One region of the Bradyrhizobium zhengyangense genome, then DNA from elsewhere that is predicted to be linked to it. Evidence: predicted binding sites of a transcription regulator. Region 1 holds the regulator's gene; each other region holds the start of a gene.
What was found. The regulator PhoB, encoded in region 1, activates phosphate uptake and scavenging genes when phosphate is short. The targets are predictions, from matches to a motif close to TGTCATNNANCTGTCAT.
Positions count from the first base shown of each region.

Region 1 (7,644 bases):
GCTTGCAGGGCGGCACGGGACTCGGATTATCGCTGGTGAAACATATTCTTAACCGTCACCGCGGCCGTCTTTTAATCGAAAGCGTGCCCAAGCAGGGTGCGACGTTCACCGCCTGTTTCCCCCAGGCTAAGACTTTAGTTTAGGCGATAAAGCAAAGTGATTTCAATCGCTTAGTGCCGTCATCCGACTGTCACGAAACCTTCGTAAAAGCTCAGCCGACCGCTCCTAAAGGGGCGGCACGGGGAGCGCGATCGGGCGCGGATGGCGCTTCGCTCCCCTGTATGGAGACCAGCATGAATTTCCTCAAGACTATCGTCGCTGCCGGCTTGGTCGCCGCAACGACGACGACGGCTTTCGCCGCCGACATCACCGGCGCCGGCTCGACCTTCATTTTCCCCGTCCTTTCCAAGTGGGCCGACGCTTACAAGAAGGAATCGGGCAACGGCGTTAACTACCAGTCGATCGGTTCCGGTGCCGGCATCAAGCAGATCCAGGCCAAGACCGTGACCTTCGGCGCGACCGACGCTCCGTTGAAGGCGGATCAACTCGTGAAGGACGGCTTCGCCCAGTGGCCGATGGTCATGGGCGGTATCGTCCCGGTCGTTAACATTGAAGGCGTGAAGGCCGGCGAACTCGTCCTCGACGGCGCCACCCTCGCCGACATCTTCATCGGCAAGATCACCAAGTGGGACGACGCTGCGATCAAGAAGCTGAACCCGAATGCCAAGCTGCCGTCGGATGCGATCTCGGTCGTTCACCGCGCGGACGGTTCGGGCACCACCTTCAACTTCACCAACTATCTGTCCAAGACCAGCGCCGACTGGAAGAGCAAGGTCGGTGAGGGCACCGCCGTCGAGTGGCCGGTTGGCGTCGGCGCCAAGGGCAACGAAGGCGTTGCCGGCAATATCGCCCAGACCAAGAATTCGGTCGGCTACGTCGAATACGCCTATGCCAAGCAGAACAAGCTGACCTACACCAAGATGGTCAACAAGGCCGGCAAGACCGTCGACGCGACCAACGAGGCGTTCCAGGCCGCCGCGTCCAACGCCGACTGGACCAGCGCTCCGGGCTACTACCTGATCCTCACCGACCAGCCCGGCGACAAGTCCTGGCCGATCGTCGCGACGACTTTCGTGCTGATGCACAAGGACGCCACCGACAAGGCCGCGTCGCAGGAAGCGCTGAAGTTCTTCAAGTTCGCCTTTGAAAAGGGTGCGAAGTCTGCCGAAGAGCTCGACTACATCCCGATGCCCGACAACGTCGTGAAGCTGATCGAGAAGACCTGGTCGGCCGACATCAAGAGCTAGGCTCTTTGCTCTCTGGACGCAGTGCGGCCTCCAATGGCCGCATTGCGCGCCATACGACGTTTCGGTCCCGGACTGACTTTGCGCTGTGTCCGGGGCGCGAGATCAACCAGAAGCGTATATCATTGGTACAGGGGATCGGCGTGGCAGATATGGCTGTCGAGAGCAATGTGATTGATGCCGCCGGTCCGTATGATCGCGCCAAGGCTTTGAGCGCGTTCAAGCTCGGCGACGTCACCTTCTACTGGATCACGCGCCTCAGCGCGATTTCGGTTCTCCTCATTCTCGGCGGCATCATCATCTCGCTGATCATCGGCGCCGTCCCGGCGATGAAGGAATACGGCTTCGCATTCCTGTGGACGCAGCGCTGGGCCCCGTCGGCGGATCCGCCCGTACTCGGCGCGCTCGGACCGATGTACGGCACGCTCGTCACCTCCTTCATCGCGATGCTGATCGCCATTCCCGTCGGTCTCGGCATTGCGATCTTCCTCACCGAGCTGTGCCCGCAATGGCTGCGCCGTCCGATCGGCATGGCCATCGAGTTGCTCGCGGGCATTCCCTCGATCATCTACGGCATGTGGGGCTTCTTCGTACTGGGGCCGTTCCTGGCCAACACCTTCCAGCCCGTCATGATCAAGATCTTCGACGGCATCCCGGTCCTGGGCGCGATCTTCGCAGGTCCCCCGTCCTATCTCAGCCTGTTCAACGCCGCGCTGATCCTCGCGATCATGGTGCTGCCCTTCATCACCTCGATCTCGGTCGACGTGTTCAAGACCGTGCCGCCGGTGCTGAAAGAGGCCGCCTACGGCGTCGGCTGCACCACCTGGGAAGTCGTCCGCAGCGTCGTGATCCCCTACACCCGCGTCGGCATCATCGGCGGTGTCATGCTGGCCCTGGGGCGCGCCCTCGGCGAGACCATGGCCGTGACCTTCATCATCGGCAACTCGTTCCGCATCTCGTCATCGATCTTCGCGCCGGGCACCACGATCTCGGCGGCGATCGCATCCGAATTCGCCGAGAGCGACGGCCTGCACCAGTCCGGCCTGATCCTACTCGGCCTGTTGCTGTTCGTGCTGACGTTCTTCGTGCTCGCCGGCGCCAGGCTGATGCTGCTGCGCCTGGAAAAGAAGGCGGGGAAGTAACATGAACCCGATTTACGCACGCCGCCGCCGCAAGGACATCGTCATTCGCGGGCTCTGCGTCGGTGCCGCCGCCTTCGGCGTCACCTGGCTCGCGCTGATCCTGATCACGCTGCTCTATAACGGCGTGGCCGGCCTCAGCCTCGACCTGTTCGTTGCTGATACCCCGCCTCCGGGCTCGACCGAAGGCGGCCTCCGCAACGCTATCGTCGGCTCGCTGATCATGACCGTGATCGGCGTCGGCATCGGCGCGCCGCTCGGCCTGTTCGCCGGCACCTATCTCGCCGAGTACGGCCGCAACGACAAGCTGACCTCGGTGATCCGCTTCATCAACGACATCCTGCTGTCGGCGCCTTCGATCATCATCGGCTTGTTCATCTACGGCGCAGTAGTGGTACCGATGCGCGGTTTCTCGGCGATCGCAGGTTCGCTCGCGCTGGCCGTCATCGTGATCCCGGTGGTGCTGCGCACGACCGAGGACATGTTGCTGCTGGTGCCCAACGCGCTGCGCGAGGCGGCTTCCGCGCTCGGCCTGCCGCGCTCGCTGGTGATCAAGCGGATCGCCTACCGCGCGGCCCGCTCCGGTCTTATCACCGGCGTGCTGCTCGCCACCGCCCGCGTCGCCGGCGAGACCGCGCCGCTGCTCTTCACCGCGCTGTCGAACCAGTTCTTCAGCCTCGGCCTGAACAAGACGATGGCGAACCTGCCGGTGACCATCAACAATTTCGTCCAGAGCCCCTACGCCTATTGGAAGCAGCTCGCCTGGAGCGGTGCGCTGTTGATCACCCTCACCGTGCTTGCCCTGAACATTGGCGCGCGCATTCTCGGCGCCGAGAGGACTGCAAAATGACCGACCTTTCCGTATCCGTGAGTTCGAACGCTCATTTGGCGTCGCAACAGCCGCTGCCGGAAGCCCCGGCCAAGGTGACGGTGCGCAACCTCAACTTCTATTACGGCGAGCACCACGCGCTGAAGAACATCAATCTGGCGCTCGGCACCAACCGCGTCACGGCCTTCATCGGCCCGTCGGGCTGCGGCAAGTCGACCCTGCTGCGCATCTTCAACCGGATGTACGACCTCTATCCCGGCCAGCGCGTCACCGGTCAGCTGATGCTGGACCAGACCAACATCCTTGACCCCAAGCTGGACCTCAATTTGCTGCGCGCCCGCGTCGGCATGGTGTTCCAGAAGCCGACGCCGTTCCCGATGACGATCTACGAGAACATCGCCTTCGGCATCCGCCTCTACGAGAAGATCTCGAAGTCCGAGATGGACGATCGCGTCGAGAAGGCGCTGCGCGGCGGCGCGCTGTGGAACGAGGTCAAGGACAAGCTCAACGCCTCCGGCCTGTCGCTCTCGGGCGGCCAGCAGCAGCGCCTCTGCATCGCCCGCACCGTCGCGGTGCGGCCTGAAGTGATCTTGTTCGACGAGCCCTGCTCGGCGCTTGATCCGATCTCGACCGCCAAGGTCGAGGAGCTGATCCAGGAACTGTCCGAGAACTACACGATCGCGATCGTCACCCACAACATGCAGCAGGCGGCCCGTGTCTCCGACAAGACCGCCTTCATGTATCTCGGCGAGCTGATCGAGTTCGACGACACCAGCAAGATCTTCACGTCGCCGTCCGACCGGCGTACGCAGGATTACATCACCGGCCGGTTCGGCTGAGGAGACAGGACATGGGTTCTGAACATACCGCAAAAGCCTTCGACACCGACCTCCAGGAGCTCACGCGCCTCGTCGCCGAGATGGGGGGCATCGCCGAGCGCATGATCGTCGATTCCGTCGATGCGCTGATCCGCCGCGACGTCGCGCTTGGCCAGCGCGTCGTCACCATCGACGCCGAGCTCGACGCGCTCCAGAAGAAGATCGAGGAGCGCGCCGTGCTCACCATCGCACGCCGCCAGCCGATGGCGGTCGATCTGCGCGAGATCGTCGGTGCCATGCGCGTTGCAACCGACCTCGAGCGCATCGGCGACCTCGCCAAGAACATGGGCAAGCGCGTCGCGGCGCTGGAGACGGATTTCCATCCGCTCAAACTGTTCCGCGGCCTCGAACACATGACCGACCTCGTGCAGCAGCAGGTCAAGTCGGTGCTGGACGCCTACGCCGCGCATGATCTGCCGGCGGCGATGACGGTGTGGAAGGGCGACGAAGAGGTCGACGCCATCTGCACCTCGCTGTTCCGCGAACTCCTCACCTACATGATGGAGGATCCGCGCAACATCTCGTTCTGCATCCATCTGATGTTCTGCGCCAAGAACATCGAACGGATCGGCGACCATGCCACCAACATCGCCGAGACCGTGTTCTACATGATCGAAGGCCAGGCCATCACCGACAAGCGGCCGAAGGGCGACATGACGACCTTCGCCACGACGATCCCGAATACTTAAGGAGCGACGAGCCCATGGGCGCACGCATTATGGTTGTTGAGGACGAGGAAGCTCTCACCGAGCTTCTCCGCTACAACCTCGAAGGCGACGGCTATGACGTCGAGACGGTGATGCGCGGCGACGATGCCGACACCCGCCTCAAGGAGCACATCCCCGATCTGATCGTGCTCGACTGGATGCTGCCGGGACTATCAGGTATCGAGCTGTGCCGCCGGCTGCGCGCACGCTCCGATACGAAGCAGCTTCCGATCATCATGCTCACCGCGCGTGGCGAGGAGAGCGAGCGGGTAAGGGGCCTTGCGACCGGCGCCGACGATTACATAGTCAAGCCGTTCTCGGTGCCCGAGCTGCTCGCGCGCGTGAAGGGCCTGCTGCGGCGCGCCAGCCCCGAGCGGCTTGCGACCGTGCTCGCCTTCGGCGACATCGAGCTCGATCGCGAGAAGCGCCGCGTGGCGCGCTCGGGCCGGCCGATCGATCTCGGCCCGACCGAATATCGTCTGCTGGAGTTCTTCCTGGAGCATCCCGGCCGCGTGTTCTCGCGCGAGCAGCTGCTCGACAGCGTCTGGGGGCGCGACATTTATATCGATGAACGCACCGTCGACGTGCATATCGGCCGCCTGCGCAAGCTGCTCAATCTCGGTCGCGAGCAAGACCCGATCCGCACCGTCCGCGGCGCAGGCTATGCGCTCGACGATCGCTTTGCGAAGGCCGAGCAGACGTAACGGCGGCTGCAAGCAAGCAAAATAAAAAAGCGCGCCTTGTGGCGCGCTTTTTTACGTCTCGATCGTCCCGGTCCGTACCGGGACGATGTCGTCTAGAGCTGGGCTCAGCGCGTGCTCGGCTTGGCCGGCGCACGACGGCGATCGGCCGCCGGTTGATAGGCCACCCGCGAGTGCTGGGCGCAGTAGGGCAGGCCGGAGAGCGCCTTGCCGCCGCAGAAGAAGAAATCCGGGCTCGAGGGATCGCCGACCGGCCAGTGGCAGGTGGCTTCGTTCAATTCGAGCAGCGAGAGCCGCTGGCTCATCGGCACCACGTTGTCGTAGGTAACAGGCTCGGCCTCGACCTCGACCTCGAAGGCCTGCGCCAGCGCGGTGTTGCCGCGTGCGATGGGGCGGCTCACCCGCATCATGTGCTGCGCTGGACGCGCCTTGCGCGGCCGGGGAGCTGCTGACGAGGGGCTCTTGGCGCGGCCGGACAGGCCGAGCCTGTGCACCTTGCCGATCACGGCGTTGCGGGTCACGTTACCAAGCTCAGCGGCGATCTGGCTGGCCGAAAGTCCGGCCTCCCAGAGCTTTTTCAGCTGCTCGACGCGATCATCTGACCAGGTCAAAACCGTCATTGCACCCTTTCCTTCGCCGGCGCCAGCCATCCTGGGGCCTCACGACGAATGCCTAAGCTTCGAAAAACCCGTGCCGCCAGAATCCCTTAAGGCTCGCCGGGCGCACCAGATGCGCCCGAACGTTTACGCCGGTACATGAGGACTTAAGGGATCAGAACCGCTGCACGAGATGTCGTATCTGACAAGCCAAACGCTACAATATGGCGTGACTCACGCGCAAGAGTCCGCCGACTCGCTTCCACATGTTCCGTGGCGAAAATCCCGTAAATTTAGCACCGCAAGACTACGGAATCAGCGTTTCCTGGGGCTTTCCGGGCGGCATTGACACCCGTGGTGCCAAGCATAAGATAGTTGCGCGTGCCGCCCTTAAAAGGCGGCACGTTTCGTTTTCCGGGCTAAATGACGCGCTGCGCAAGGCGCGTTCAGGCCGTCCGAAACACCCTGAGTGACCACTAAAGAGACCGTCATGACCAACAGCGCAGCGCCGCATTTGCTCCCCGTTTTCGCCAGGGCCGACATCGGTTTCGAGCGCGGTGAAGGCGTCTGGTTGATCGCAACCAATGGCGACCGCTATCTCGATTTCACCTCGGGCGTTGCCGTGAATGCGCTCGGCCATGCCCATCCCGCGCTGGTCAAGGCGCTGCAGGAGCAGGCGACGAAGCTCTGGCACATGTCGAACCTGTTCCAGAGTCCTGACGGTGAGAAGCTCGCTGCGCGCCTCTGCAACGAGAGCTTTGCGGACTTCGTGTTCTTCTGCAATTCCGGCGCCGAGGCGCTGGAGGGCGTGATCAAGCTGGTCCGCCATCATCACTTCTCCAAGGGCCATCCCGAGCGTTACCGCATCATCACCTTCGAAGGCGCCTTCCACGGTCGCACGCTGGCGACGCTGGCCGCGACCGGCTCGGCAAAATATCTCGAAGGCTTCGGTCCGCCGATGGACGGCTTCGACCAGATCCCGCATGGCGACATCGAGGCCGTGAAGAAGGCGATCGGCCCGCACACCGCCGGCATCCTGATCGAGCCGATCCAGGGTGAGGGCGGCGTACGTCCGGCGACCCCCACCTTCCTCAAGGCGTTGCGTCAGCTCTGCGACGAGAAAGGCCTGCTGCTTGCGTTCGACGAGGTGCAGACCGGCATGGGCCGCACTGGCGAGCTCTTTGCCCATCGCCGCACCGGCGTCACGCCTGATGTGATGTCGCTGGCGAAAGCGCTCGGCGGCGGCTTCCCGATCGGTGCGATCCTGGCGACCGCGGATGCGGCCGCCGGCATGGGCCCCGGCTCGCACGGCTCGACCTTCGGCGGCAATCCGCTGGCGATCGCGGCCGCGAACGCCGTGCTCGACGTCATGCTCAAGCCCGGCTTCTTCGACCACGTGCAGAAGATGTCGCTGCTGCTCAAGCAGAAGCTGGCCTCCGTGATCGACCGTCACCCCGATATCGTCAGCGAAATTCGCGGCGAGGGGCTCT
Region 1 covers NZ_JAKLTZ010000006.1:325,803-333,446, reverse strand. The annotation lists gene L6639_RS24415 (ATP-binding protein) at 1-143, shown strand, start outside; gene pstS (phosphate ABC transporter substrate-binding protein PstS) at 294-1,307, shown strand; gene pstC (phosphate ABC transporter permease subunit PstC) at 1,457-2,446, shown strand; gene pstA (phosphate ABC transporter permease PstA) at 2,448-3,293, shown strand; gene pstB (phosphate ABC transporter ATP-binding protein PstB) at 3,290-4,111, shown strand; gene phoU (phosphate signaling complex protein PhoU) at 4,123-4,839, shown strand; gene phoB (phosphate regulon transcriptional regulator PhoB) at 4,854-5,561, shown strand; gene L6639_RS24380 (GcrA family cell cycle regulator) at 5,666-6,178, opposite strand; gene L6639_RS24375 (aspartate aminotransferase family protein) at 6,645-7,644, shown strand, end outside.

Region 2 (7,644 bases), on a different contig from region 1:
ATGCCGTGCTCATCGAGCACGGCCTGCAGCACTTTCTCGAACCCGGCGCGATCCTTGCCGAACGGCTTGCTCTCGATCACCTGCGTTTTGACGCCGGCCGCCTTGGCTCGCTCGAGCCCGGGCGCGTCGGCCTTGTTCGAGATGACGAGCGAGATCTCTGCCGGAAAATCGGCCGCGCTGGCTGCCTTGATTAGCGCGGACATGTTGGAGCCGCGGCCGGAGATCAGGATGGCGACGGGCCGTTTCACCGCAGCGCCAGTCATCACAGTGCCAGGTCGAGGTGGCCGTTATAGACGACGCGGTGCTCGCCCTCGGCCGGGATCACGGTGCCAAGCTGGGCGACGGTCTCACCGGCATCGGTGAAGACCCGCACCACCTCATCAACCTTTTCGGCCTCGATGATCGCGATCATACCGATGCCGCAGTTGAAGGTGCGCAGCATTTCGAGCTCGGCGATGCCGGCTTGCGCGGCCAGCCATTTGAACACCGGCAGCACCGGCAGGCGTGCGAGATCGATGCCGACGCCAAGATGCGAGGGCAGCACACGCGGAATGTTGTCGGTGAAACCGCCGCCGGTGATATGAGCGAGGCCCTTCACCGCACCGGTCTCGCGGATCGCCCGCAGGCAGGATTTGACGTAGAGCTTCGTCGGCGTCAGCAGCGCGCCGCCGAGCGTCATGACCGGGGCAAACGGTGCCTGCGCCTCGAAGCCAAGGCCGGACTGTTCCACGATCTTGCGCACCAGCGAGAAGCCGTTGGAATGCACGCCCGACGAGGCCAGGCCGATCACGGCGTCGCCCGCAGCGATGTCCTTGCGCGGCAGCAGCGTGCCGCGCTCGGCGGCACCGACGGCAAAGCCGCCGAGATCGTAATCGCCGTCCTTGTAGAGGCCGGGCATTTCCGCGGTCTCGCCGCCGATCAGGGCACAGCCGGATTCGCGGCAACCCTCGGCGACGCCGGCGACGATCGCGGCCGTGGCCTCCGGGTCGAGCTTGCCGCAGGCGAAATAGTCGAGGAAGAACAGCGGCTCGGCACCCTGCACCACGAGGTCGTTGACGCTCATGGCGACGAGGTCGATGCCGATCCCGCCATGCAGGCCGGTCTCGATCGCGATCTTGACCTTCGTGCCGACGCCGTCGGTGGCCGCGACCAGGACGGGGTCCTTGAAGCCGGCCGCCTTGAGGTCGAACAGGCCGCCGAATCCGCCGATCTCGGCATCGGCGCCCGGCCGTGCGGTGGCGCGCACCATCGGCTTGATCAGGTCGACCAGGCGGTTGCCCGCGTCGATATCGACGCCTGAATCGGCGTAAGTGAGGCCGTTTTTGCGGTCGGTCATGCCCGATTTCCAGTGGGTTTGCGGCTGGTTACGTCGAATTCCGGGGACGCGCAATGGCAAGCGTGGCGCGCCGCCCTATACTATGTAGAGATATCAACCGGTTCAGCCTCTTAGAGGTCGGATTCAAGGTCAGGTCGGGTGCCGGGAAGCGCCGTGTGAGTATTCCGAACATCATTACCCTGGGCCGCATCATGCTGGTCCCGATCATCGTCTGGGCCATCGTGTCGAGCCAAATGGAGGTGGCGTTCGCCGTCTTCCTGATCGCAGGCATCAGCGACGCCGTCGACGGCTTTCTGGCCAAGCGTTTCAATATGACCAGCGAGCTCGGCGCCCTGCTCGATCCGCTGGCCGACAAGGCGCTGCTGGTGTCGATTTACCTGTCGCTCGGCATCTGGGGCGACATCCCACGCTGGATCGTGATCCTGGTCGTGTCCCGCGACATCATGATCGTCACTGCGGTGATCGTGTCCTGGCTGTTTGACAAGCCCGTCGAGATGAGGCCGTCGAAAGTATCCAAGCTAAACACAGCGGCACAGGTTGCGTACGCGGCGCTGGTGCTGGCCGCGCTCGCCTTCGGCTTCAAGCCGTCGCCGTATGATATAGTCCTGATGGGCCTCGTCACGGTGTTCACCCTGTCCTCGGTGTCGCTCTATCTCGTGGAGTGGCTGCGTCACATGAGCACGATCGAAGCCAAATGAGAGGGGATGCGGCCCCGCAAAAGGCCAACTCCCGATCGAATAAGTCCATCATCGTCAGACAAGGCCGGCGCGCCGGCTCGGAGCAAAGCAAGCGTGGCAGGCCGCGTTCATCCCCGACAATTGGCGTTTTCGCTTCCGCATGCGGAGAGCCTCAGCCGGGACAATTTCCTCGAGGGCCCTGCCAATGCCGCCGGTCTCGCCTTGGTCGACAGCTGGCCGGAATGGCCGAACCGGATCATGTGGCTCGCCGGCCCCGAAGGCTCGGGCAAGAGCCATCTCGCCGCGATCTGGGCCGAGGTATCAGGCGCTCGCTCGACCACGGCCAACGCGCTGAGTGCCCCAACCGTCCCCGGCGCGCTCGCGACCAGCGCGCTGGTGGTCGAGGATCTCAAGGCCGGTGATTTTGACGAGCGTGCTCTCTTCCATCTGATGAACCTCGCCCGCGAGGACGGCGCCTTTGTGCTGTTCACCGGACGCGAGGCACCTGCGGCGGTAGAGGTCGAGCTCCGCGACCTGCGCTCCCGGCTCCGGACCATCCCTGTGATTTCACTCGCGCCACCAGATGACCAGCTGTTCCGCGGCCTGATCGTCAAGTTCTGCGCCGACCGCCAGCTCGCCGTGGACGAAGCTGTTGTGAGCTACCTCGCGACCCGGCTGGAGCGCTCCTCGGCCGCCGCCCGGCATGCCGTGGAACTGCTCGACAGCGAGGCGCTGCGGCTCGGCCGCCCCGTCACCCGGGCGCTCGCCGCCGAACTGCTTCGCGACGTTTCGACCTCCCCTTAACCTCCCCTTGGGCCCGCTTGACGCGGCGCGGCGGCGGAACATCAATGTCATCGAAACGTCATCGCATTAACACATGCTCTGGCCGGTTTTGCGCATAAGTCGCAAATTGGGGCAAACTGGAAGGACCGACTTCTCATGGACTCCGCGCAAGCTGTTGAAACGAAAGAAAAAGCCACGGAGACCGAGGGCCCGCCGGCGATCGCCTCGAGCCCCGAGCGATTCATCAATCGCGAGCTGTCCTGGCTACATTTTAACCGTCGCGTCCTGGAGGAATCGGTCAACCCCAGCCACCCCATGCTGGAGCGGGTGCGATTTCTGTCGATTTCGGCCAATAACCTCGACGAGTTCTTCATGGTCCGCGTCGCCGGCATCAAGGCGCAGGTCCGCGAGGGCATTGCCGAGCGTGCCCCTGACGGCCTGACCCCGTCGGAGCAACTGGCGTTGATCAACCGCACCGTTTCCCAGCTCGCCTCCGACCAACAGGCAATCTGGCGCGACCTGCGCGGCACGCTGGCCGAGGTCGGCATCGTGCTGGTGGACGGCAAGGAGGTCACCAAGACAGAGCGGATCTGGCTCGAGGACTATTTTCTCAACAACGTGTTTCCGCTGCTGACGCCGCTGGCGATCGATCCCGCCCACCCCTTCCCGTTTATCCCGAGCCTCGGCTTCACCATCGCGCTCCAGCTGACGCGGGAGGCCGACGGCAAGCCGATGAACGCGCTGATCCGCATGCCCGGGAAGATCGACCGCTTCATCCGCCTGCCGGCTGAGGGCAAGGTCCGCCTGATCTCGCTGGAGCAGCTGACCGGACTTTTCATCAACCGCCTGTTCCCCGGCTACAGTCTCCACGGCCAGGGTGCGTTCCGCATCATCCGCGACTCCGAGCTCGAGATCGAGGAAGAAGCTGAAGACCTCGTCCGCCTGTTCGAGACCGCGCTGAAGCGACGCCGCCGCGGATCGGTGATCCGCCTGGAGATCGACGCCAAGATGCCGGAGCAGCTGCGCAGCTTCGTGCAGCACGCGCTGTCGGCGGCCGACGACGAGGTATTCCTGGTCGACGGCGTGCTCGCCATGAACGAGCTGTCGCAGCTCACCCGGCTCGACCGGCCCGACCTCGAATTCACCCCTTACGTGCCGCGCCATCCCGAGCGCGTGCGCGAGCATGGCGGCGACATCTTCGCGGCCATCAGGCAGAAGGACCTGATCGTCCACCACCCTTACGAATCCTTCGACGTCGTGGTGCAGTTTCTGCAACAGGCCGCACGCGATCCCGACGTCGTCGCGATCAAGCAGACGCTCTATCGCACCTCCAACAACTCGCCGATCGTGCGCACGCTTGCCGAAGCGGCCGAGGCGGGCAAATCCGTCACCGCGCTGATCGAGCTGAAGGCGCGCTTCGACGAAGAAGCCAACATCCGCTGGGCGCGCGACCTGGAGCGCGCCGGCGTGCAGGTCGTCTACGGCTTCCTCGAACTGAAGACGCACGCAAAGCTCTCGATGGTGGTGCGCCGCGAGGGCGGCAGCCTTACCACTTACGTTCATACCGGCACCGGCAATTATCACCCGGTCACCGCGCGTATCTATACGGACCTGTCCTACTTCACCTCGGAACCGACCATCGGCCGCGACGCCGCGCGCGTGTTCAACTTCATCACGGGCTATGCCGCGCCGAGCGACCTGGAAAAGATGGCGGTGTCGCCGCTGACCCTGCGCAAGCGCATCATCGAGCACATCCAGGGCGAGACCGAGCACGCCCGTCACGGCAAGCCCGGCGCGGTCTGGATGAAGATGAATGCACTTGTCGACCCCGACATCATCGACGCGCTCTACGAGGCCTCACAGGCCGGCGTGCAGGTCGAGCTGGTGGTCCGCGGTATCTGCTGCCTGCGCCCCGGCATTCCCGGCCTGTCGGAGAACATCCGCGTCAAGTCGATCATCGGACGATTCCTGGAACATGGCCGAATCTACTGCTTCGGCATGGGCCAGGGCCTGCCGAGCGCGAAAGCGGCTGTGTATATCTCGTCGGCCGATATGATGCCGCGCAACCTCGACCGCCGTGTCGAGGTGCTGTGTCCGCTGCAAAATCCGACGGTGCATCAGCAGGTTCTCGAACAGATCATGGTCGCGAATCTCAAGGACAATGAGCAGAGCTGGCAATTGTTGCCGGACGGGTCCTCAACGCGTATGAAGGCCGCGAAGGGCGATGAACCTTTCAACGTGCACAATTACTTCATGACAAATCCGAGTCTGTCTGGCCGTGGAAAGTCGCTCAAGGAATCCTCGCCGCGCCGTCTCACGCGCCGGAACGAACGCCATCAGTCCTGACCGGAGATCTTTGCCGTGAAACGGCCGCGCAAGCGTGGCGCTAGCGTCGCGGTCATCGACATCGGCTCCAACTCGGTTCGTCTCGTCGTCTACGAGGCGCTGGCGCGGAGCCTGATTCCGATCTTCAATGAGAAGACGCTGTGCGGTCTCGGACGCGAGGTGCAGAGCACGGGCCTGCTCGCGCCTGACGCCGTCGACAAGGCGCTGACGTCGCTGAAGCGCTTTCGCGCGCTGTGCCGCGTGATGCAGGTCGGCCGCGTGTTCGCGATCGCGACCGCCGCCTGCCGCGATGCCTCCAACGGCCCCGACTTCATCGCAAAAGCCGAGCGCATCTGCGCCGTGAACATCGAGATCCTGTCGGGACCGCGCGAAGCCAAGCTGTCGGCGCTCGGCGTTATCTCGGGCATCCACTATCCCGACGGCATCGTCGGTGATCTCGGCGGCGGCTCGCTCGAGCTGATCGACGTACGCAGGAACGCCGTGCGCAGCGGCGTGACGCTGCCGCTCGGCGGCCTCGCGCTGCAGGACCTCGCGCACAAATCGCTCAAGCGCGCCGACCGTATCGTGCGCGAGGCGATCGACGAGGTCGACCTGCTCACCGCCGGCCGCGGCCGCACTTTCTATGCCGTCGGCGGCACCTGGCGCGCGCTTGCGCGCATCCACATCATCCAAAGCGGCTATCCGCTCCAGGTGATGCACGGCTATTCCATACAAGCGGCCGAGGCGCTCGATTTTGCGCGCCGCTTGCGGCGCCTCGCTGCCGCCAACATGCTCGCCGATATCGAGGTCGTCGCCGATGCGCGGCGCCCTCTCCTCACCTACGCAGCGCTCGTGCTTGAGCACGTCATCCGCGTCGCAAAGCCGAAAACTATCGTGTTCTCGACCTTCGGCGTGCGCGAAGGCCTGCTGCATGAGAAGCTGCCGGAGACCGAGCGCAACAAGGACGGGCTGATCTGCGCCGCCGAAGAGCTGAATCAGCTGCTGTCACGCTCGGCCAAGCATGCCCGCGAGCTGATCGCCTGGACCGATCGTCTCGCGCGCGTGGTGAAGCTGCGCGAGACCGAAGAGGACCGCCGTTTGCGCCACACCGCTTGTCTCTTGTCCGACATCGGCTGGCGCGTCCATCCCGATCATCGCGGCGAGCAGACGCTGAGCCTCGTGGTCAACGCCAATTTCGGCGCAATCGACCACCGCGAGCGCGCCTTCGTCGGACTGTCCGTGTTCTATCGTTATGCGGGCCTCAGCGAAGAGAATCAGCCGCCACTGACCATGCAGGAGTTGCTGACGCCGGCGCAGCTCGAGCGCGCCCGTTTGCTTGGCGCGGCGTTTCGCGTCGCGCATCTGATCTCGGCCGCGCGCCCGGGCGTATTGCCCGCCACGCATTTCCGCAGCCGGGGCCGCAATTTGATGCTGGTGTTCGAGCACCGGCTTGGCGATCTCGTCGCCGACCGCGTTGGTAGCCGCTTCAAGCAGCTCGCCCGCTTGATCGGGCGCAGCGGTTCGATCGTCAGACGCTGAGCAGCGCTGCATTCTGTCGCAGAACCGGCGCCGGTTGATGCAAATCAACTCGACCGAACCATGCCGGATTAACGTGTCGCCGCGTTGTTTCGGACCACTTCTGCCATGCAGCTGCAACCTGGGCTTTGCCTCTCGATCCGCGGTCGGAAAATGGCTGCTTGTGTCCTGTTCGCACTTGCCCTTGGTCTTTCACCCTCGGCGCTAGGAGCGCAGGACGAACTCAAGCTGAGTGAACCGCAGGCGAGAAATCTTGGCGTGCGCGTCGTTCATCCGATCGCAAGCAAGACCGACCTGACGCTGCCATACCCCGTCCAGATCGTGATTCCCACGCCGCAATTGTGGGTCGTCAGCGCCCCCGTGGCCGGCATGGTCGCCAATCTATCGGTCGGCCGCGGCGATCGCATTTCGGTTGGCCAGCCACTGGTCACCCTGGAAAGTCCAAGCTTCGTCTCTCAACAGCGCGACTACCTGCACGCGATCGCGCAGGAGCTGCTCGCAAACCAGCAGCTCAAGCGCAACATGGATTTGTTCGAGGGCAAAGCCGTGCCGCAACGCGTGCTGGAGGCGAGCCAGGCCGAGGCGCGCCAGGCGACGCTCGTCGCCGCCGAACGCCGACAGATGCTGCGTCTGACCGGCATGTCCGACGAGGCAATTTCGCGCCTCGGTCAGGACGCCTCGATCAGCGCCACGCTGACCGTCAACGCGCCGCAGAGCGCATCCGTGGTCGACGTGGTTATATCGCCGGGGCAGCGGCTCGAACAATCCGCGCCGCTAATAAAGCTGGCGCGGCTGTCGCCGCTATGGGCCGAAATCGCGGTTCCCGCTACCAAGATTCCCGCGATCCGCGCTGGCGCGAAAGTCGAAATCGAAGGCTATTCCACGCCCGGCAAGGTCGTACTGGTTTCCGAGACAACAGATCCCGCGACCCAGACCATCCTGGTCCGCGCGGAGGTCCCCAACGACGGCGAGCTGCATCCCGGCCAG
Region 2 covers NZ_JAKLTZ010000001.1:255,974-263,617, forward strand. The annotation lists gene purN (phosphoribosylglycinamide formyltransferase) at 1-248, opposite strand, end outside; gene purM (phosphoribosylformylglycinamidine cyclo-ligase) at 263-1,336, opposite strand; gene L6639_RS01335 (CDP-alcohol phosphatidyltransferase family protein) at 1,492-2,034, shown strand; gene L6639_RS01340 (P-loop NTPase family protein) at 2,128-2,817, shown strand; gene L6639_RS01345 (RNA degradosome polyphosphate kinase) at 2,953-5,142, shown strand; gene ppx (exopolyphosphatase) at 5,158-6,660, shown strand; gene L6639_RS01355 (efflux RND transporter periplasmic adaptor subunit) at 6,811-7,644, shown strand, end outside.
Region 2: a site for PhoB is predicted at 2,863-2,879, ahead of L6639_RS01345 (RNA degradosome polyphosphate kinase). Genes of this name have one in related genera too.

Region 3 (7,644 bases), on a different contig from region 1:
ACGGATCTTCTGGCCGATGGCCGGCGCTTCGGTTCCGGGGATGCGCACGATCACCTCGCCGGGCGGCAACTCGCCCGGATTTGTCGCGACGCCCTGCTGATCCTGCGCACGCGATCCGTAAACGAAGGTTTCTGCACCGACGCGCTCGATCGCGTCGATCGTCAGCGACAGTGCAACACCGCCCGATGGCGTCTGGTCGGTGATGGCGAGATCTTCCGGCCGGATGCCGAGGATGTCGGCTTCGCCGGCGCTGCCGCCGAGCTGCGGTTTGATCTCGTCCTGCCGTGTCGACATCAGATTCATCGGCGGCGCACCGATGAAGGAGGCGACGAAAGTCGTCGCCGGCTTCTCGTAGATCGCGAGCGGATTGCCGACCTGCTCGACCTGGCCGCCATTCATCACCACGAGAATGTCGGCGAGCGTCATCGCTTCGAGCTGGTCGTGGGTGACATAGATCGAGGTGACGTTGAGCCGGCGCTGCAATTTGCGAATCTCGACGCGCATCGAGATGCGCAGCTTGGCGTCGAGGTTTGACAGCGGCTCGTCGAACAGGAACACCTTCGGCTGGCGCACGATGGCGCGGCCCATGGCGACGCGCTGGCGCTGGCCGCCGGAGAGCTGCCCTGGCTTGCGGGTGAGCATCGTCCCCAGTTCGAGGATGCGTGCGGCCTCCTCGACGCGGGTCTTGATCTCGGCTTCCTTCATGCCACGGTTGCGCAGGCCGTAGGCCATGTTGTTGAAGACGCTCATATGCGGATAGAGCGCGTAGTTCTGGAACACCATCGCGATGTCGCGGTCGGCCGGCTCGACCTGGTTCACGACACGGCCGCCGATGTTGATCTCGCCCGAGGTTATGGTTTCGAGCCCCGCTACCATTCTGAGCAGGGTCGACTTGCCGCAGCCCGAAGGACCGACCAGCACGCAGAACTGCCCGTCGGCCACATCGACATCGACGCCTTTGATGGCCTCGAAGCCGTTGGGATAGGCCTTGCGGACGTTGCGCAGCGTAACATTGGCCATGGGCCTATTTCTCCGTCTCGATCAGGCCCTTGACGAACAGGCGTTGCAGCAGCACGACGACCGCCACCGGCGGCAGCATCGCGAGCACCGCGGTGGCCATCGCGACCGACCATTCGGTGAGTGCGTCCTTCACATCGATGATCTTCTTGATGCCGATCACGATGGTCTGCATATCGTCGCGCGTCGTGATCAGGAGTGGCCAGAGATACTGATTCCAGCCGTAAATGAAGAGGATCACGAACAGCGCGGCGATGTTGGTCACCGAGAGCGGCAGCAGCGTATCGAAGAAGAAGCGGATCGGACCTGCTCCATCCATCTTCGAGGCCTCGACCAGCTCCTTCGGCACCGTCATGAAGAACTGCCGGAACAGCAGCGTCGCGGTTGCCGACGCGATCAGAGGCAGGATCAGGCCGGAATAGGAATCCAGCATGTGCAGGTCGGACGTGATCTTGTAGGTCGGAAAGATTCGCACTTCGACCGGCAGCATGAGCGTGATGAAGATGGTCCAGAACGTCGCCATCCTGAAGGGAAAGTTGAAGAACACGATGGCGTAGGCCGATATGATCGAGATCGCGATCTTTCCGAGCGCAATACCAACCGCCATGATCAAGCTCGACAGCAACATGCTGCCCACCGGCTCGCGCGTCGTCTTGCCGGTGCCGGACATGATCGTGTTCCAGTAGGTCTCCAGCGCGTGGCCGCCCGGATACAGCGGCATCTGGCCGTTGGCGATGACGGAATTGTCGTGGGTGGAGGCGATGATCGCGAGATAGACCGGGAAAGCGACCACGATCACGCCGGCGATCAGCACCAGGTGCGGCAACAGATTTCCAAATCGTCGATGCTCGACCATTGTCAGTAATGGACCTTCTTTTCGACGTAGCGGAATTGGACCGCGGTCAACGCGACGACGATGATCATCAGGATCACGGATTGCGCGGCCGAGCCGCCGAGGTCCGAGCCGGCCTTGCCGTCCAGGAAAACCTTGTAGACGAGCGTTGAGGTGGAGCCGTTCGGGCCGCCTTCGGTTGCGGTGTCGATGATGCCGAGCGTGTTGAAGAAGGCGTAAGTGATATTGACGACGATCAGGAAGAACGTCGTCGGCGACAGCAGCGGAAAGACGATGGTCCAGAACCGCCGCATTGGCCTCGCGCCGTCGATCGCAGCGGCCTCGATCACACTCTTCGGGATTGACTGCAGGCCGGCGAGAAAGAACAGGAAATTGTAGCTGATCTGGTTCCAGACGGCGACGATGACGATCAGGATCATGGCATGATTGCCGTTGAGCACTGGATTCCAATCGATGCCGTTACGCTGCAAAGCGCGCGCGATCATGCCGAGCCCGGGCTGGAACATGAAGATGAATAGCACGCTCGCCACCGCAGGCGCGACCGCGTAGGGAATGATCAGGAAGGTGCGATAGATCTGCACGCCAGCGATGTTGCGGTTCGCCATGACAGCGAGCAGCAGGCCGATCGCAAGCGAGAAGAACACGACGAGCAGCGAGAAAAAGAAGGTCGTGCCGATCGCGTGATAGTATTCGGGAGTCTTCAGCAGGTTGACGTAGTTCTCGAACCAGACGAACTCGGTCGAGAGCCCGAAGGCATCCTGCACCAGGAACGATTGCCAGAGCGCCTGCGCAGCCGGCCAATAGAAGAAGATCAGGGACACCGCAAGCTGCGGAAATACCAGGAGGCAGGCGAGCAGCCTGCCTGGAAAGATCGCCCGGTTCTCCATGAAGCCCCCGCCTCACTCGCTGAGAGTCGTGGCTGCGGACCATCCACAGCCACGACTGATGAGGTCCTACTTGGTCGCGGTCCGCTCGAACTGACGCAGCATCTGGTTGCCGCGCGAGACGGCAGCGTCGAGTGCATCCTTGGCCGACTTCTTGCCGGCGAGTGCCGCCTCGATCTCCTCGGACCAGACGTCGCGCATCTGCACCATTCCGCCGAAACGCAGGCCGCGCGAGTTCTCGGTCGGCGGCTTGTTGGTGAGCTCCTTCAACGGCACTTCCAGGATCGGGTTCTTCTCATAGAAGCCCGACGCCTTGGTCTTGTCGTAGGCCGCCTTGGTGATCGGCAGATAGCCGGAGACCTCGTGCAGATAAACCTGACGATCTGTGTCGGACAGGAAAGTGAAGAACTTCGCGATGCCCTTGTACTCTTCGCTGGATTTGCCGCCCATCACCCACAGCGAGGCGCCACCGATAATGGAGTTCTGGGGCGCATCCTTGGCGTCCGGGAAATACGGCATCGGAACGGCCGTATAGTTGAACTTCGCGTTCGCCTTGACGTTCGGATAGAAGGCCGACGACGTCATGTAGAGCGCGCATTCGCCTGAAGTGAAGCGGCCTTCGCCGGTATTGGTGCGACCGGAATAGTCGTAGCTCTTGTCTTTCTGAAGCTCGACGAGATTTTCGAGCAGCTTGGTCTCGAGCGGGTTGTTGAAGTCCAGCACGGTATCGAAGCCGTCAAGGCCGTTGGCCTTGGTGCCGATCGGAATGTTGTGCCAGGCCGAGAACTGCTCGATCAGGCCCCATGTGATCCAGCTCGAGGAGAAGCCGCAGGTCGGGCTCGTTGCGTGCAGCTTCTTGGCGTCGGCGAACACCTCGGGCCAGGTCTTCGGCGGCGCGTCGATGCCGGCCTTCTTCAGTGCGTCGAGATTGGCCCACATCACCATGCTCGACGAGTTGAACGGGAACGAGAGCATCTCGCCCTTTGCGGTCGAGTAGTAACCTGTGATGGCCGGCAGATAGGACTGCGGGTCGAACTTCTCGCCTTGCTCCTTCATGAGGTCGGAGACCGGCTTGATGGCGCCCTTGGCGGCCATCATGGTCGCAGTACCGACCTCGAACACCTGCATAATGCCCGGTGCGTTGCCGGCGCGGAACGCTGCGATGCCGGCATTCAGTGTGTCGGCATAGCTGCCCTTGAAGGTGGGAACGATCTTGTAGTCGCTCTGCGATGCGTTGAAATCGTTGGCCAGCTTGACCACGACGTCGTTGTTGGGGCCGGTCATCGCGTGCCACCACTGGATTTCAGTCACGGCCAGCGCCGGCGAAGCCGTCATGCCGACAGCGACTGCAACAGTGGCAGCCGCCCCAAAAAATCGAAGAGCCATCAAGAAACCTCCCTCAGCCGTCAATAAAGAAGCGCTTGCGCTAGCAGCGCCATATGACGTTCACATGACTGTGTAAGCGGCCGAAACGAAAGCGGCAAGCGCTGGAAAAGGGAAGCCATCAAATAGGCGAACGCGCCGCGCGCAGCCACAGCTGTTCGCGGTGCACACCGATGCCCGCGCCGCACTGCGGCATCATAGCGCCAGAGGAGGTCAGGGGCCCTAGCGCTTGCGCTCGGGCCCGCAGACCACGCCGCTCTCGACCATCGCGTCGATCTCCGACTTTGAGTAGCCGAACTCGCCCAGCACCTCCTGGGAGTGCTGGCTGAACTTCGGCGGCAGCCGGCGCAGGCTCGGCTTGCTGCGGTCGAGCCGGATCGGCGAGGCCACGCCCTTGTACCAGTCCTTCTCGATGACATCGCCGCGCGCGATGGTGTGCGGATTGGTCAGCGCCTGGTCGATCTTCTGCACGGGGCCCGCGGGCAGGCCCGCGGCGAGCAGGCGATTGCACAGCGGCTCGGCCTCGTGCTGGCTGAATACCGCGGCGAGCTCGGCGCGCAGCGCCTCGCGGTTGGCGATGCGGTCCTTGTTGCGGGCAAAGCGCGGATCGGTCCCGAGCTCGGGCTTGCCGATTTCCTTGGCGAGCTTGCGGAAGGTGCCGTCATTGCCGACGCCGATGAAGATGTCGTCGGTCTTGGTCGGGAAGATCGCGTACGGCACGAGGTTCGGGTGCTCGTTGCCGGTGAGACCGGGCGGCTTGCCATGCATGAAATAATTCGCGGTGTGCGGATGCATGATGGCGAGGCCGGTTTCGTACAGCGTCGTCTCCAGGAACTGGCCCTTGCCTGAGCGTTGCCGTTCGGAGAGCGCCATCAGGATGCCGATCGCGGCGTAAAGGCCGGTGGTGATATCGACCAGCGGCACGCCGATCCGCATCGGGCCGCTCTCGGGCGACCCCGTCGCCGCGATCATGCCGGTCATGGCCTGGATGATGGCGTCATAGCCGGGATTGCCGCCGCGCGGGCCGTCGGCGCCGAAGCCGCAGATCCGGCAATGCACGAGGCGCGTAAATTTTTGGGCAAGCACATCGTTGCCGATGCCCCATTTCTCCAGCGTGCCCGGCTTGAAATTCTCGATCAGGACGTCGGCCGTCTCCAACATCTTGAGCAGCACGACGCGGCCGCCTTCGGACGCGAGGTCGAGTCCGATCGAGCGCTTGTTTCTGTTGATGCCGATGAAATAGGCCGCGTCGTCGTCGTGGAAGGGAGGACCCCAGTCGCGCACCTCGTCGCCGGCGGGCGGCTCGACCTTGATCACGTCGGCGCCGTGGTCGGCGAGGATCTGGGTGCAGTAGGGACCGCCGAGTACGCGCGTGAGATCGATGACGCGCAGCCCGCTCATTGCGCCCAAAACGGCTTCAGTCATGCCTTCGCTTCCCTGTGTCGATATTGATCACAGGCCTAGCGAGGTTCGAACGCGCCAGCAATGGCTTGTCGCGTGGGGGCGTATGCGTCGCGGCGCAATCCCGCGGCGTGGGAAATCTCGCGGTAACGGCCGGCCCGAGGGGGATCCCGGGCCAGCCAATTCACCGTCGGGTCAGACGACCGTCAGGCGAACGTCGACGTTGCCGCGCGTCGCGTTGGAGTACGGGCACACCTGGTGCGCCTTCTCGACCAGCGCCTCGGCGTCCGCGCGGGACAGGCCCGGCAGCGAGACGGCCAGGTCGATGTCGAGACCGAAGCCGCCGGCCGCGCGTGGGCCGATGCCGACAGTCGAGGTCACGGAGGCATCAGCGGGAACCTTCGGGCCGCCCTGCGAGGCCACGAACTTCATCGCGCCGATGAAGCAGGCGGCATAGCCGGCCGCAAACAGCTGCTCGGGGTTGTTGCCGGCGCCGCCGCCACCGCCGAGCTCCTTCGGCGTGGTGAGCTTGACGTCGAGTGCGCCGTCGAGGGTCGCAGCATGGCCGTCGCGGCCGCCGGTGGCTTTTGCGCTGGTCTTGTAGAGGACGTTCACGGACATTTTCGTCTCCTCAGGGGGACTTCGGGTTGGGGTGCGATCTGTATTGCAAACAATTAGATTGCGTGCAATTGAAATTGGCGTGCCTCACATTTAATTGTTCGCAATTGAATGTGGGCCCGCCCGGTCCCACAATGCGGGTCAGTCTCGAGAGATTCTCTATGGCCCGGAAATCAGCGACCCTCGATCCGCAACGCCTCGACAACCAGATCTGCTTCGCGGTCTATTCGGCCGCGCACGCCTTCAATCGCGTCTACAAGCCGCTGCTCGACCGGCTCGGCCTGACCTATCCGCAATATCTGGTGATGCTGGTGCTGTGGGAGCGCGACGATGTGCCGGTGAAGGACATCGGCGAGAAGCTGTTTCTTGATTCAGGCACGCTGACGCCGCTGCTGAAGCGGCTGGAGGCCGCCCATCTGGTCAAGCGCACGCGAAGCAGTGAGGACGAGCGTCGGGTGCTGATCGCGCTGACCCCGCAGGGCCATGCGTTGAAGGACAAGGCGCGCAGCGTGCCGCAGTCGATCCTGGCGGCCTCGGACTGCTCGGTGTCGGAGCTGGTCGCGATGAAGGACGAGATCGTCGCGCTGAGGGATCGGTTGAATGCGGTGATTGGGGAGTAGGGACAAGTCAGAGGCGCTTCTTGGCGAAGGCGCGGCCGGACGCTGACTTCAGGCACTTCTCGAATGCGAAGGCCTGCTTCTCATTGCTGAACGCAAGGTAGGTCTCAATGCGCCATGGCCCGTACTTTGATGTGTGGGGCACCTCGCCGGCATTATGTTTTGTCAGACGAGCACGCAGGTCGTCGGTGATTCCGACATAGCAGTGGAGGGAATCAAGACTCTCAAGGATGTAGACGTATTTCACGGCACGCTCCCCAGCTGTCGAGGGAGAGCTTACACCCGCTTTCGATCCGCTGAAGCCCGGCTTCGCCCTCCGGGCTACGCCGCGGCAGCCTTCGCTAGCTTCGCTACGATAGAGCGGAGTTGGCTTGCCGAGCCGAAGCTCGCGAAGCGAGCGAAGGCTGGTGGAGCCAGGCGGGATCGAACCGCCGACCTCTTGCATGCCATGCAAGCGCTCTCCCAGCTGAGCTATGGCCCCTTAACCTTGGGATGATCCTGGGGGATCACTCCCGACCGGCGAGCCTTTCGACTCGCGCGGTGCACCCTTTTTCACAGATCAGGACTGATCTCAAGTCTCTTCATCACCTCCGACATCGCCAATGATGTCGGTCACGTCCTCATCGCCCTCTTCTTCGTCGGCAATGAAGGTCGAATCATCGTCATCGTCGTCGTCGAGGGTCTCGTCGACCTCGATATCGTCCTCGGATTCGGGAACGACGGCCTTGACCTTGCCGGTGTTCTCCTCGGCATCAGCCTCCTCCAGCGAGACCTCCTCGACCTCCGCCGGCTCCGGCGCGGTATCGGCGGCTGCTGCGTGACGGGCTTCGGCGCCGCGAGGCATCCGGGCCGGCGCCACAGGCGCGATCGG
Region 3 covers NZ_JAKLTZ010000002.1:714,543-722,186, reverse strand. The annotation lists gene L6639_RS08590 (sn-glycerol-3-phosphate import ATP-binding protein UgpC) at 1-1,020, opposite strand, end outside; gene ugpE (sn-glycerol-3-phosphate ABC transporter permease UgpE) at 1,025-1,873, opposite strand; gene ugpA (sn-glycerol-3-phosphate ABC transporter permease UgpA) at 1,876-2,757, opposite strand; gene ugpB (sn-glycerol-3-phosphate ABC transporter substrate-binding protein UgpB) at 2,824-4,140, opposite strand; gene L6639_RS08570 (CaiB/BaiF CoA transferase family protein) at 4,360-5,562, opposite strand; gene L6639_RS08565 (organic hydroperoxide resistance protein) at 5,734-6,159, opposite strand; gene L6639_RS08560 (MarR family winged helix-turn-helix transcriptional regulator) at 6,318-6,776, shown strand; gene L6639_RS43260 (GIY-YIG nuclease family protein) at 6,784-7,020, opposite strand; tRNA gene L6639_RS08550 (tRNA-Ala) at 7,179-7,254, opposite strand; gene L6639_RS08545 (TIGR02300 family protein) at 7,345-7,644, opposite strand, start outside.
Region 3: a site for PhoB is predicted at 4,194-4,210, ahead of ugpB (sn-glycerol-3-phosphate ABC transporter substrate-binding protein UgpB). Genes of this name have one in related genera too.